DNA from 2 places in the Pseudomonas phoenicis genome. Region 1 is predicted to be linked to the other one. Evidence: predicted binding sites of a transcription regulator. Region 1 holds the regulator's gene; the other holds the start of a gene.
The links. The regulator sigma-54, encoded in region 1, starts transcription at its own class of promoters, with help from an activator protein. The targets are predictions, from matches to a motif close to ANTGGCATNNANNTTGCTNT.

Region 1 (7,137 bases):
GCAGCACTGGAAACGCACCACGCAGCACGCCAACGAGCTGTTCGAACAGGGCGATCTGGTCGATGCCCGGGAGCTCTATCTGCAAGCCCTGGCCTTGGCCCAGGTGCTGTTCGAGCGCTGGCATGACGTCGACGAAGCGGTAGCGGTATTCGTCATCGCGCACCACAACCTGGCCGACTTGCACCTGGCGTTGAACCAGCCCCACGAAAGCGCCGACTACCTGTGTTCGGCCCATCAACGGCTCTTGCAGGCCAGCCAGGACATGCGCCTGTCGCAGTCCCTACGCGGCGCCGCTTTGCGTCACAGCGGCAGAACCTACACAGAATTGCTGAATTTCATCGCTGAATACGGTCAATACCCTCGTACCGAACGATTGCTCAACCGCAATGCGGCCGTGGCCAGCGAGCTGAGCACTCGACCGGACGTGACCTCCATAACCCCTGCCTACGGAATTCACTGACATGTCTTACGAATTGCCAAAAATCTCCTATACCTACAACGCGCTTGAGCCGCACATCGATGCGCAGACCATGGAAATCCACCACACCAAGCACCATCAGACCTACGTCAATGGCCTGAATGCCGCCGTGGAAAACACCGAGTGGGCCGACAAGCCGGTCGAGGAGCTGGTCGCTGCGGTCAAGCAACTGCCCGAACACCTGCGCGGTCCGGTCACCAATCATGGGGGCGGGCATGCCAACCACAGCCTGTTCTGGACCGTCATGTCGCCCAACGGCGGCGGTGAGCCGGTCGGCCAGGTTGCCGAGGCCATCAAGACCCAGTTGGGCGGTTTCGAAGCCTTCAAGGAAGCTTTCACCAAAGCTGCGCTGACCCGCTTCGGCAGTGGTTGGGCCTGGCTGAGCGTGACCCCGGAGAAAAAATTGGTGGTCGAAAGCAGCGGCAACCAAGACAGCCCGCTGATGCACGGCAACACGCCGATCCTGGGCCTGGACGTCTGGGAACATGCCTACTACCTGAAGTATCAAAACCGTCGCCCGGAATACATCGGTGCCTTCTACAGCGTCATCGACTGGCAGGAAGTCGAGCGTCGTTACCTCGAAGCCACTCGGTGAGCTGATCGCCCATGCGCTCACAGGTGATGTCGGTCGGCAGCGTGCGTCTGTTCAGGCAAGCGCTGGGTATCTTGCTGGTGCTGGTCGGCACTGCGCTGCTGGTGGCGCGGGGCATCGCCTGGCTTGACCTCGAGCCGCGCATGTTGCGTGCGCTCGAGGGCGGCGCGTTATGCGCGTTGGGTACGGCGCTCGGCGCAGTACCGGTTCTGGTGATTCGCAGCATGCCGGTGGCGCTGGCCGACACCCTGTTGGGTTTCGGTGCCGGCGTGATGCTCGCCGCTACGGCGTTTTCGCTGATCATCCCGGGGCTGGAGGCGGCGCAGTCGATCGGCTACAGCCCCTGGGGCGCCGGCGCTCTGATCAGCTTCGGCCTGTTGGGCGGAGCATTGTGCCTGTTTCTGGTCGACTTGAAAGTGTCGGGCGCTTCGCCCGAGGCACTGGTGGGCAACGGCACGCAGCCCGTGATTGCAGCGCGCATCTGGCTGTTCGTGATCGCCATCATCGCCCACAACATTCCAGAGGGCATGGCCATCGGCGTGTCCGCCGGCGGCGGCATGCCCGATGCCGACAGCTTGGCCATGGGCATCGCTTTGCAGGATGTGCCCGAAGGGCTGGTCATCGCCTTGGTTCTGGCCGGAGCGGGCATGTCGCGCTTCAAGGCATTCCTGATCGGCGCCGCTTCTGGACTGGTCGAGCCTGTGGCGGCAGTGGTCTGCGCCTGGCTGGTCAATGTCGCCGAACTGCTCTTGCCGCTGGGCTTGGCTTGCGCGGCCGGCGCCATGCTGTTGGTGGTCACCCAGGAAATCATCCCCGAGTCACGCAGCAACGGTCACCACCGTCTGGCCAGCCTGGGGCTGTGCCTCGGCTTCTGCCTGATGATGGTGATGGATACTGCGATGTCCTGAAGATTCGGCCGGGGGCGGGGAAGGCGATCTATTCGCCCTCGTCGAACTTGTTCTCGATCAGTTCCACCAAACCTGCCAAGGCCTCGTCTGCCTGCTCGCCCTCGGTGTGCAGATACACCTGGGTACCTTTACCGGCGGCCAGCATCATCACGGCCATGATGCTCTTGCCGTCGACCAGCTTGTCGGGTGCGCGACCTACCTTTACCTGGCAGGGGAAGCGCCCAGCTACGCCCACGAACTTGGCGGCGGCCCGGGCATGCAGGCCGAGCTTGTTGACGATGGTGATTTCACGGGCGGGCATTGGAGGGTGGATCCTGTGGGCTAGAGGTCGCGATGGCGGACCTGGACATTTTTCAGGGTTTGTTGCAACAGGGCGCCCAGGCGTTCGGTGAGGTAGACCGAGCGATGGTGGCCACCGGTGCAGCCAATGGCGATGGTGACGTAGGCCCGATTGCTGGCGGCGAAGCGTGGCAGCCACTTGAGCAGGTAGCCGGCGATGTCCTGGAACATTTCCTCGACGTCGGGTTGAGCCGCCAAGTAGTCGATCACCGGTTGCTCGAGCCCGGAGTGGTCACGCAGCTCGCAGTTCCAGTAAGGATTGGGCAGACAGCGCACGTCGAATACCAGGTCGGCGTCGACCGGCATGCCACGCTTGAAACCGAAGGATTCGACCAGGAACGCCGTACCAGGCTCGGGCTGGTTGAGCAGGCGCAGCTTGAGCGAGTCGCGCAATTGGTACAGGTTGAGGTTGCTGGTGTTGACCTTGAGGTCGGCCAGATCAGCAATGGGCCCGAGCAGGTCGCTTTCGACGCGAATGGCTTCGGCCAGCGAGCGGTCCGCGGTGGTCAGCGGGTGGCGGCGACGGGTCTCGGAAAAGCGCTTGAGCAGGATGTCTTCGTCGGCATCCAGGTACACGACGTTGCACTGGATGTGCTTCGAACGCGCATCCTCGAGCAAGGCGGGGAAGCGCGACAGGTGGCCCGGCAGGTTGCGCGCGTCGATGGAGACGGCAACTTTGGGCTGCTGCAGTTCGGCCTTGAGCAGGACGTTTTCCGTCAACTGCGGCAATAGGCCGGCTGGCAGGTTGTCGATACAGTAAAAGCCGTGGTCTTCCAATACATCCAGGGCGGTGCTCTTGCCGGAGCCGGAGCGACCGCTGACGATGATCAGGCGCATGGTCAGGCCTCGTTCTGAACGTCCAGGACAACCTGGTACAGGGCCTCGCTGGTGGTGGCCGCGCGCAGGCGTTCGCGCACTTCTCTACGGTCCAGCATGCTGGCGATCTGGCGCAGCAGCTCGAGGTGGGCATCGGTGGCCGCTTCCGGGACCAGCAGGACGAACAGCAGATCCACCGGAGCGCCGTCGATGGCATCGTAGTCGATGGGCGCGTCGAGGTGCAGCAGGGCACTGACCGGTGCGGTACAACCGGGCAGGCGACAATGGGGAATGGCGATACCGTTGCCGAAACCGGTGGAGCCCAGCTTTTCACGGGCCACCAGCTTTTCGAAGATGTCGTGCATCTCCAGTTCCGGCACCTGTTCGGCGATGAGTGTGGCGACCTTTTCCAGGGCGCGCTTCTTGCTGCCGCCCGGCACGTTCGCGAGCGAGCGGCCGGGGGTCAGGATGGTTTCAAGTCGGATCATGGATGGGGGGTGTCAGCGGGCCGCTGCGCCTTGCAGCAGGCTTTGCTGTTTTTCCTTGTGTTTTTTCAGTTGGCGATCAAGCTTGTCAGCCAGCGCATCGATCGCTGCATACATGTCTTCGTGTTCGGCGTTGGCAACCACTTCACCACCAGGAATCTGCAGCGTCGCTTCGACTTTTTGCTGCAGCTTCTCGACTTTCATAATGACCTGCACGTTGGTGATCTTGTCGAAATGACCTTCCAGACGTTTGAGCTTCTGCTCCACGTAATCGCGCAGGGGTGGGGTGACTTCTACATGGTGTCCACTGATGTTGACTTGCATACAGCTTCTCCTTATTGCCGTGCATAAAGAGGCAGGTGTTGCACCTGCCACTGAAACGCTGTGGCACATCCAGGCATTACATCAGCCGCTTGCGTTCGCTGGAGGGCGCAATGCCCAGCGACTCGCGGTACTTGGCGACGGTACGACGTGCTACCTGGATGCCTTGAGCCTCCAGTAAACCAGCGATCTTGCTGTCACTCAATGGCTTTTTCTGATTTTCCGCCGCCACCAGTTTCTTGATGATCGCGCGGATTGCGGTGGACGAGCATTCCCCACCTTCGGCCGTGCTGACGTGACTGGAGAAGAAATATTTCAGCTCGTAGATACCGCGTGGCGTATGCATGTATTTCTGCGTGGTGACCCGGGAGATGGTCGACTCGTGCATGCCCACGGCTTCGGCGATGTCGTGCAGGACCAATGGCTTCATGGCCTCGTCGCCCAGGTCGAGGAAACCGCGCTGGTGCTCGACGATCTGCGTGGCCACCTTCATCAGCGTTTCGTTGCGGCTTTGCAGGCTTTTGATGAACCAGCGCGCTTCCTGCAACTGGTTGCGCATGAAGGTGTTGTCGGCACTGGTGTCGGCGCGGCGCACGAAGCCCGCGTACTGGGCGTTGACCCGCAGGCGCGGCACCGCTTCCTGGTTCAGTTCCACCAGCCAGCGCTCGTTGTCCTTGCGTACGATGACGTCGGGCACCACGTATTCGGGTTCGCTCGATTCGATCTGCGAGCCTGGGCGTGGGTTGAGGCTCTGCACCAGCTCGATGACCTGGCGCAGTTCGTCTTCCTTGAGCTTCATGCGGCGCATCAGCTGGCTGTAGTCGCGGCTGCCGAGCAGGTCGATAAAGTCGCTGACCAGACGCTGCGCTTGCGCCATCCACGGTGTGTTGGTCGGCAACTGGCGCAGTTGCAGCAACAGGCATTCGCCCAGGCTCGTGGCACCGACGCCGGCAGGTTCGAATTGCTGGATGCGGTGCAGCACCGCCTGCACTTCGTCGAGTTCGATGTCCAGTTCCGGGTCGAACCCTTCGCAGATCTCTTCGACGGTGTCTTCCAGGTAACCCTGAGGGTTGATGCTATCGATCAGGGTGACGGCGATCATGCGATCGACATCCGACATCGGTACCAGGTTGAGTTGCCACAGCAGATGGCTTTGCAGGCTTTCCCCTACCGACGTGCGGGTGGTGAAGTCCCACTCATCGTCATCGTTGCTGGGCAGGCTGCTGGCGCTGGTCTGATAGATGTCTTCCCAGGCCGTGTCGACCGGCAGCTCGTTGGGAATACGCTCGCCCCAATCACCTTCTTCGAGGTTCTCGACCGTGCTGGTGGTTTCCTGGAAGGAGGTGTCGTGCGCTTCGCTGGCAGGCTTGCTCTCGGCGTTGTCGGCCATCGGATCGCTGTTGTCGAAGTCTTCGCCTTCTTCCTGGCGCTCGAGCATCGGGTTGGATTCCAGGGCCTCCTGGATTTCCTGCTGAAGATCCAGAGTGGAAAGCTGGAGCAGACGAATGGCCTGTTGCAACTGCGGGGTCATCGTCAGTTGCTGGCCCATTTTTAGGACGAGCGATGGTTTCATGGCTGGGGCTGATTACCTTGTTCGCCGGCGCGTGAGCGCCATCCACTACACGAGGGCGCCGCGGCGCCAATTTTAAGCAAGTTATATGCCTGAAACTGTAACGTTTGCCTAGGGCGCTGTGTCAAATAAAGTGCGATCCAGCCTCGAGCGCTGCGGCGGGCACGCCCGCCGAACATTCAGAGCCTGAATTCGTGGCCCAGGTAGACCTCTTTCACCAGATCGTTGGCCAGGATGGTAGCCGAATCGCCCTCGGCGATCAGCTGACCGTCGTTGACGATGTATGCCGTTTCGCAGATGTCGAGCGTTTCACGCACGTTGTGGTCGGTGATCAGCACACCGATGCCCTTGGCCTTGAGGTGATGGATGATCTGTTTGATGTCGCCCACGGAAATCGGGTCGACCCCGGCGAAGGGTTCATCGAGCAGTATGAATTTCGGCGCGGTCGCCAGCGCGCGGGCGATCTCCACGCGGCGACGCTCACCGCCCGACAGGCTCATGCCGAGGTTGTCGCGGATGTGGGTGATGTGGAATTCCTGCAACAGGCTTTCCAGCGCCTGGCGCCGGCCGTCGCTGTCGAGTTCCTTGCGGGTCTCGAGGATGGCCATGATGTTGTCGGCCACCGACAGCTTGCGGAAGATCGAGGCTTCCTGCGGAAGGTAGCCGATGCCGGCCTTGGCGCGACCGTGCATGGGCTGATGGCTGACGTCGAGGTCGTCGATCAGTACGCGGCCCTGGTCGGCCTGGACCAGGCCGACGATCATGTAGAAGCAGGTGGTCTTGCCCGCGCCGTTGGGCCCGAGCAGGCCGACGATCTGACCGCTGTCGATGGACAGGCTGACGTCGCGCACGACCTGCCGGCTTTTGTAGCTCTTGGCCAGATGTTGGGCTTTGAGGGTTGCCATCACTCGGCCTTCTTCTTCGGCTGGATCACCATGTCGATACGCTGGCGCGGTGCGGTGACGTTGCCGCCGCGGCCGGCTGTGGCGATCTGCGACTTGGTGTTGTAGACGATCTTCTCGCCTTCGGTGGTGTTGCCTTCGTTTTCCACCTTGGCGCGATCGGTGAGCACGACCAGGTCTTTCTGCGCCTGGTACTGGATGGTCACCGCCCAGCCTTTCATCTTGTCGGGCTTGGCGGCGCTCTGTTGCTGCTCGAAATACGCCAGGTTGCCCACCGAGGTGAGCACGTCGATGTCGCCGGACGCCGCCCGGGTGATGGTCACGGTATTGCCTTTGATCATCATCGAACCCTGGGTGATGATGACATCGCCGGTGTAGGTGGCCACGCCTTGCTTGTCGTCCAGGTGCGCGTTGTCGGCCTGGATGCGGATCGGCTTGTCGCGATCGGTCGGCAGGGCCCAAGCGCTCGCGCTACCCAGTGCTGCGCTCAGGCTGAGCAAAAGGGGAAGGGTTTTAACGAGCCTCATACTGTCCTCTTACGTTGGACAGCAGGTCCATCCTGCCGTCTTTCAAGTACGCCTTCATGCCTGTGCCCGTAGTGGTGCCACCGGCGCCGTCGATTCTAACGGCTTGCTCGGTCTGCGCATATTGCTTCTGCGGGAACACGGTCATGCGGCTGCTGGTGATCAGCGTGTCGCGGTTCTTTTCATCGGTGCGGGCGATCCT
Region 2 (7,137 bases), 1.6 Mb from region 1:
GTCGGGGTGGCGGATGTCGATGACGATCTGGCCCGGCAGCACCTGGGCCACTTCCTCGATCTCGATGTCCTTGCCCAGTTCGTCGATCACGTTGTCGATCGATATGAAGCGGGCCCGCTCCAGGGCGTTGTCGAGCACGGCCATGTCGAAATGCTGTTCTTCGTGCACGACCCGGTCCGGTTTGGCGCGGGTGGTCGGGTTCACCGAGATAACGCCGCAGTACTCGGGCATGTGCCGCGCGAACTCGGCGGTGCCGATCTGGTAGGCGGTGTCGATGATGTCCTGCTTGTGGCTGGCCAGCAGAGGGCGCAGCACCAGCTTGTCGGTGGCCTGGTCGATCACCGAGAGGTTGGGCAAGGTCTGGCTGGAGACCTGGGAGATCGCCTCGCCGGTGACCAGCGCGTCGATTTCCAGGCGGTCGGCGATGCGGCTCGAAGCGCGCAACATCATGCGCTTCAAGGTCACGCCCATGTAACGGTCGTCGACCTTGCCGAGGATCTCCCCGACCACTTCTTCGAACGGCACGCTGATGAACAGCACGCGCTGGCTGCTGCCGTACTTCTTCCACAGGAAATGCGCAACTTCCATCACGCCCAGTTCGTGGGCGCGGCCGCCGAGGTTGAAGAAGCAGAAATGCGTGACCAGGCCGCGGCGCATCATCTGGTAGGCCGCGACGGTGGAGTCGAAGCCGCCGGACATCAGCACCAGGGTCTGCTCCAGGGCGCCCAGCGGGTAGCCGCCCATGCCCTGGTGCTGGCCATGGATGATGTACAGGCGCTGGTTGCGGATTTCGATGCGCACCAGCACTTCGGGGTTCTTCAGGTCGATGCCGGCGGCGCCGCACTGTTGGCGCAGCTGGCTGCCGACGTAGCGGTCGACGTCCATGGAGCTGAAGTCGTGGTGGCCGCCGCGCTTGCAGCGCACGGCGAAGCGCTTGCCGGCCAGCAGATGGCCGAAATGCGCCCGGCACTTGGCGACGATGTCGTCGAAGTCGCCCAGCGGGTATTCCTCGATGCGCAGGCAATGGGCGATGCCCGGCGTGCAGCTCAGGCGCTCGATCATTTCACGCAGGACCTTCTCGTCCTCGAGGCGGGTGACCACTTCGAGATTGTCCCAGACACCCTCCACCACCAGCTCGGGATCCAAGTCCTTGAGCACGGCACGGATGTTCTTCGCGAGCTGGCGGATGAAGCGCATGCGCACCGGCCGGCTCTTGATGGTGATTTCTGGGAAGACTTTGACGATCAGTTTCATGGTCACAGCGCGCGATGGGCTCACCGAAAAATGAGGGGCGCGGATTATATCGGAAATGCACGGATGTTTGAGCATTTTTTGCACAAGATCTGCTTCCGTATGACAGGAGGCTCCCATGCGATGAGCACTCTGTAGGAGCGACTTCAGTCGCGATGGGCCGCGCAGCGGCCCCCAACGCCTACGCCCCCTTACGACAGAAAATCCATGGACTACCCGACTTCGGGCCACGTTGCGGCCCATCGCGGCTGAACCAGAGCACCGGCCGGCCGCTCCTACAGGTGCACTTTATTGGTGCGCAAGGCGCACTTTGTGTATCGAATAGGTGCGTTATTCACTGTTTATGCATTTCTAAATGCCCCAATCCGCCGCCTTCTATCCCGCCCTCGCCATTTTCGGGCACTGGCATGCAAATTGCTCCCTTGTGAGGCAGGTAAGCTTGGCCGACTATCCGTGCCCGGCAACACCCTTTTCCAGGTCGCGGCCAACCGCGTTCCAGACCCTCCGGAGGACAGCATGTCGAAGTCGGTTCAACTCATCAAAGATCATGACGTCAAGTGGATTGATCTGCGTTTCACGGACACCAAAGGCAAACAGCACCACGTCACCATGCCGGCTCGCGACGCGCTGGAAGACGACTTCTTCGAAGCCGGCAAGATGTTCGACGGCTCCTCCATCGAAGGCTGGAAAGGCATCGAAGCCTCCGACATGATCCTGCTGCCGGACGATACCTCCGCCGTGCTGGACCCGTTCACCGAAGAGCCGACCCTGATCCTGGTCTGCGACGTGATCGAGCCGTCCACCATGCAGGGCTACGACCGCGACCCACGCGCCATCGCCAAGCGCGCCGAGGAATACCTCAAGACCACCGGCATCGGCGACACCGTGTTCGTCGGCCCGGAGCCCGAGTTCTTCATCTTCGACCAGGTCAAATTCAAGTCGGACATCTCCGGCTCGATGTTCAAGATCTACTCCGAGCAAGGCTCGTGGATGACCGACCAGGACGTCGAAGGCGGCAACAAGGGCCACCGCCCTGCCGTCAAAGGCGGCTACTTCCCGGTTCCGCCGTGCGACCACGACCACGAAATCCGTACCGCCATGTGCAACGCCATGGAAGAGATGGGCCTGGTCATCGAAGTGCACCACCACGAAGTGGCCACTGCCGGTCAGAACGAAATCGGTGTGAAGTTCAACACCCTGGTCACCAAGGCCGACGAAGTCCAGACCCTGAAATACTGTGTGCACAACGTGGCCGATGCCTATGGCAAGACCGCCACCTTCATGCCTAAACCGCTGTACGGCGACAACGGCTCGGGCATGCACGTGCACATGTCTATCTCCAAGGAAGGCAAGAACACCTTCTCCGGCGAAGGCTATGCCGGCCTGTCCGACATCGCCCTGTACTTCATCGGCGGCATCATCAAGCACGGTAAGGCGCTGAACGGCTTCACCAACCCGGCCACCAACTCCTACAAGCGTCTGGTGCCAGGCTTCGAAGCGCCGGTGATGCTGGCCTACTCGGCACGCAACCGTTCCGCTTCGATCCGCATCCCGTACGTGTCGAGCCCCAAAGCCCGCCGTATCGAGGCGCGCTTCCCGGACCCGGCAGCCAACCCGTACCTGTGCTTCGCCGCGCTGCTGATGGCCGGCCTGGACGGCATCCAGAACAAGATCCACCCAGGCGATGCCGCCGACAAGAACCTGTACGACCTGCCGCCCGAAGAGGCCAAGGAAATTCCACAGGTCTGCGGCAGCTTGAAAGAAGCCCTGGAAGAGCTGGACAAGGGCCGTGCGTTCCTGACCAAGGGCGGCGTGTTCTCCGACGACTTCATCGATGCCTACATCGAGCTGAAGTCCGAAGAAGAGATCAAGGTCCGCACCTTCGTCCACCCGCTGGAATACGACCTGTACTACAGCGTTTGATGCGTTAGACGCCCGTCGTCTAACCTTCATCCACAACGGCCTTCTTCGGAAGGCCGTTGTTGTTTCAGCTGTCACGCATATGGGAAGGCTCCTACAAAGGCGCTTTACCAGAAGCAGGCACACTCGGTGGCCCACCACTCGAGGAAGCCTTTCATGCATTCCATCACGCTCGTCCTGCTCCTGGCCCTCAGCCTGTCCGGCTGCGCCTCTGCGAGCAAACCCAAGACCCCGCTGGACCTCCTGCTCGATACCATCGAGCGCCGCCTGGCCCTGGCCGATGGCGTAGCCCTGCTCAAGTGGGACCAGAACCTGCCCGTGCAAGATTTGCCACGCGAACAGCAGATCCTGGCCCAGGTCCGCGAAGCGGCCGCCGACCACAACCTCGACGAACAGCGGGCCGTGGGCTTCTTCGCCGACCAGATGGAAGCCGGCAAACTGGTGCAGTACGCCCTGCTCAATCGTTGGGAGCGCGAGCAGCAAGCGCCTGACACGCCGCGGCTGGACCTCAAGAACGCCCTGCGCCCTCAACTCGACAACCTGCAGCATCAACTGTTTGCCAGCCTGCAACGCTTCGATCGGCAACGGCCTGAAGACTGCAAACGGGTCTTGGCCGATGCGCTGGCCGAACGCGCAGATACCGCGCTGCACCAGTTGGCCCTGCAACGCGCAGCGGGCAGGCTCTGCGACCCGCTCTGACAAAACGCTTCATATTGGTGCATCCTAGGGTTCATGACCGGGGCAGACGGTCCACTTCGTTCCAGCGGCCGCCTGATTCCTGGTCTGAATCGCCCGATTTCAGGGCCTGACTCAGAAAATACCGCTTCTTTTCAGAGCCTTGGTTTGTTTCTTGCATTTTGCAGCTCCATGCCGAGCCCTTGCGCTCTCACCCTGGCCCGATCGGGACATCACGCGCCCAATGCGCCCGCACTGCGGTAATAGAGGTCACCCTTGCCATGACCATCAGCGACGCGCAGCACCGACTGTTGCTGGACAACCTGACCACCGCCACGCTGTTGCTCGATGCCCAATTGCGCCTGGAGTACATGAACCCTGCGGCCGAAATGCTGTTGGCCGTCAGCGGCCAGCGCAGCCATGGGCAATTCATCAGCGAGCTGTTCACCGAATCCGCCGAAGCGCTCGGCGCCCTGCGCCAGGCGGTCGAGCACGCGCACCCGTTCACCAAGCGCGAAGCCCTGCTGACCTCGCTCAATGGCCAGAGCATCACCGTCGACTATGCCGTAACGCCCATCCTGCATCAGGGCACCACCCTGCTGCTGCTCGAGGTGCACCCGCGCGATCGGTTGCTGCGCATCACCAAGGAAGAGGCCCAGCTGAGCAAGCAGGAAACCACCAAGATGCTGGTGCGTGGCTTGGCCCACGAGATCAAGAACCCCCTGGGCGGCATCCGTGGCGCGGCGCAGTTGCTGGCCCGCGAGTTGCCCGAGGACGGCCTGCGCGACTACACCGACGTGATCATCGAAGAAGCCGACCGTCTGCGTAACCTGGTCGACCGCATGCTCGGCTCGAACAAGCTGCCTTCGCTGGCGATGACCAACATCCACGAGGTGCTGGAGCGCGTGTGCAGCCTGATCGACGCCGAGAGCCAGGGTGGCATCACCCTGGTACGCGACTACGACCCGAGCCTGCCCGACGTGCTGGTCGACCGCGAGCAGATGATCCAGGCGGTGCTCAACATCATGCGCAACGCCATGCAGGCCATCGGCCACAAGAACGAGCTGCGCCTGGGCCGCATCAGCCTGCGCAGCCGTGCCATGCGCCAGTTCACCATCGGCCACGTGCGCCACCGCCTGGTGGCGCGGGTCGAGATCACCGACAACGGCCCAGGCATTCCTGCCGAACTGCAAGACACCCTCTTCTACCCTATGGTCAGTGGGCGTCCGGACGGCACCGGGCTGGGCCTGGCCATCACGCAGAACATCATCAGCCAGCACCAGGGCCTGATCGAATGCGAGAGCCATCCCGGCCACACCACCTTTTCGATATTCCTGCCGCTGGAACAAGGAGCCACCGCCTCATGAGCCGAAGTGAAACCGTCTGGATCGTCGACGATGATCGCTCCATCCGCTGGGTCCTGGAAAAAGCCCTGCAACAGGCCGGCATGGCCACCCAGAGCTTCGACAGCGCCGAAGGCGTGATGGGCCGTCTGGCCCGCCAACAACCGGACGTGATCATTTCCGACATCCGCATGCCGGGCACCAGCGGCCTCGATCTGTTGGCGCAGATCCGCGAGCAGCACCCGCGTCTGCCGGTGATCATCATGACCGCCCACTCCGACCTGGAGAGCGCCGTGGCTTCGTACCAGGGCGGCGCCTTCGAGTACCTGCCCAAACCGTTCGACGTCGACGAAGCGGTGGCCCTGGTCCAGCGCGCCAACCAGCATGCCCAGGAACAGCAAGGTTTGGCCGCACCGCAACCGCTGACCCGCACGCCCGAGATCATCGGCGAAGCGCCGGCCATGCAGGAGGTGTTCCGCGCCATCGGCCGTTTGAGCCACTCCAACATCACCGTGCTGATCAACGGCGAGTCCGGTACCGGCAAAGAGCTGGTGGCGCACGCCCTGCACCGCCACAGCCCGCGTGCGGCCTCGCCGTTCATCGCGCTGAACATGGCGGCGATCCCCAAGGACCTGATGGAGTCGGAGCTCTTCGGCCACGAGAAAGGCGCCTTCACCGGTGCGGCCAATCTGCGCCGCGGCCGCTTCGAGCAGGCCGATGGCGGCACCTTGTTCCTCGACGAGATCGGCGACATGCCGGCCGACACCCAGACCCGCCTGCTGCGGGTGCTGGCCGACGGCGAGTTCTACCGCGTCGGCGGCCATGTGCCGGTCAAGGTCGATGTACGCATCATCGCCGCGACCCACCAGAACCTGGAATCGCTGGTGCAGGCCGGCAAATTCCGCGAAGACCTGTTCCATCGCCTGAACGTGATCCGCATCCACATTCCGCGCCTGGCCGACCGTCGCGAGGACATCCCCGCCCTGGCCCGCCACTTCCTCGCCCGCGCCGCCCAGGAGCTGGCCGTCGAACCCAAGCTACTCAAGCCCGAAACCGAGGCCTTCATCAGCAACCTGCCGTGGCCGGGCAACGTCCGGCAGATGGAGAACACCTGCCGTTGGATCACCGTCATGGCTTCGAGCCGCGAGGTGCTGATCGGCGACTTGCCACCCGAACTGCTCAACCTGCCGCAGGACGCCTCGCCCGTGACCAACTGGGAGCAGGCGCTGCGCCAGTGGGCCGACCAGGCCCTGGCCCGGGGTCAGACCAGCCTGCTGGACAGCGCGGTACCGAGCTTCGAGCGGATCATGATCGAGACTGCCCTCAAGCACACCGCCGGCCGACGCCGCGACGCCGCGCAACTGTTAGGCTGGGGACGCAACACCCTGACCCGCAAGATCAAGGAGCTGGAAATGAACGTTGCCGGTGGTGAGGAGGACGACGGCGAGGAGCACTGAGGCCAGGCACGTGCCTGCAATGTGCGCAAGGACGTTGAGTGACAGGGCCGGCGCCTTCGCTGTCGATAGACACCGGGGCGATGCCTGGACGCGATGGATTTAGGTTCCAGCGGCGTAAACGCGCCAACGCCTGTTCCAGCTTTCCGTGTAATCGACGAGCCTTGACTCGCTAAACCCACGATTGCAGACACCTGGGGAATTCGTCGGCCTGCCGAGGCCGATGCGCTAGCATATGGCTCCCGCCGAGGAGGCCGCATGCCCGACACCACCCGCCACCTGCACCTGCCCAACGGCCTGCAGGTGACCCTGCGCCACGCCCCACACCTCACCCGCGCCGCGGCGGCGCTGCGGGTGCGGGCAGGCAGCCACGACGCACCGGAGCGCTGGCCAGGCTTGGCGCACTTGCTCGAGCACCTGCTGTTTCTCGGCACCGCGCGCTTCCCGTTGCCGGACGGGCTGATGCGCTTCGTCCAAGGCGTGGGCGGACAGGT

Region 2: glnA (glutamate--ammonia ligase) is a predicted target of sigma-54. The motif match lies at 1,653-1,672, and genes of this name have one in related genera.

The regions. Positions count from the first base shown of each region.
Region 1 is NZ_CP154852.1:2,804,068-2,811,204, forward strand. It holds gene AA0Z93_RS12570 (hypothetical protein) at 1-460, shown strand, start outside; gene AA0Z93_RS12575 (superoxide dismutase) at 462-1,073, shown strand; gene AA0Z93_RS12580 (ZIP family metal transporter) at 1,085-1,978, shown strand; gene AA0Z93_RS12585 (HPr family phosphocarrier protein) at 2,007-2,279, opposite strand; gene rapZ (RNase adapter RapZ) at 2,300-3,154, opposite strand; gene ptsN (PTS IIA-like nitrogen regulatory protein PtsN) at 3,157-3,621, opposite strand; gene hpf (ribosome hibernation-promoting factor, HPF/YfiA family) at 3,634-3,942, opposite strand; gene AA0Z93_RS12605 (RNA polymerase factor sigma-54) at 4,019-5,512, opposite strand; gene lptB (LPS export ABC transporter ATP-binding protein) at 5,689-6,414, opposite strand; gene lptA (lipopolysaccharide transport periplasmic protein LptA) at 6,414-6,938, opposite strand; gene lptC (LPS export ABC transporter periplasmic protein LptC) at 6,925-7,137, opposite strand, start outside.
Region 2 is NZ_CP154852.1:1,160,436-1,167,572, forward strand. It holds gene thiI (tRNA uracil 4-sulfurtransferase ThiI) at 1-1,254, opposite strand, end outside; gene glnA (glutamate--ammonia ligase) at 1,768-3,174, shown strand; gene AA0Z93_RS05335 (chorismate mutase) at 3,328-3,870, shown strand; gene glnL (nitrogen regulation protein NR(II)) at 4,128-5,213, shown strand; gene ntrC (nitrogen regulation protein NR(I)) at 5,210-6,646, shown strand; gene pqqF (pyrroloquinoline quinone biosynthesis protein PqqF) at 6,902-7,137, shown strand, end outside.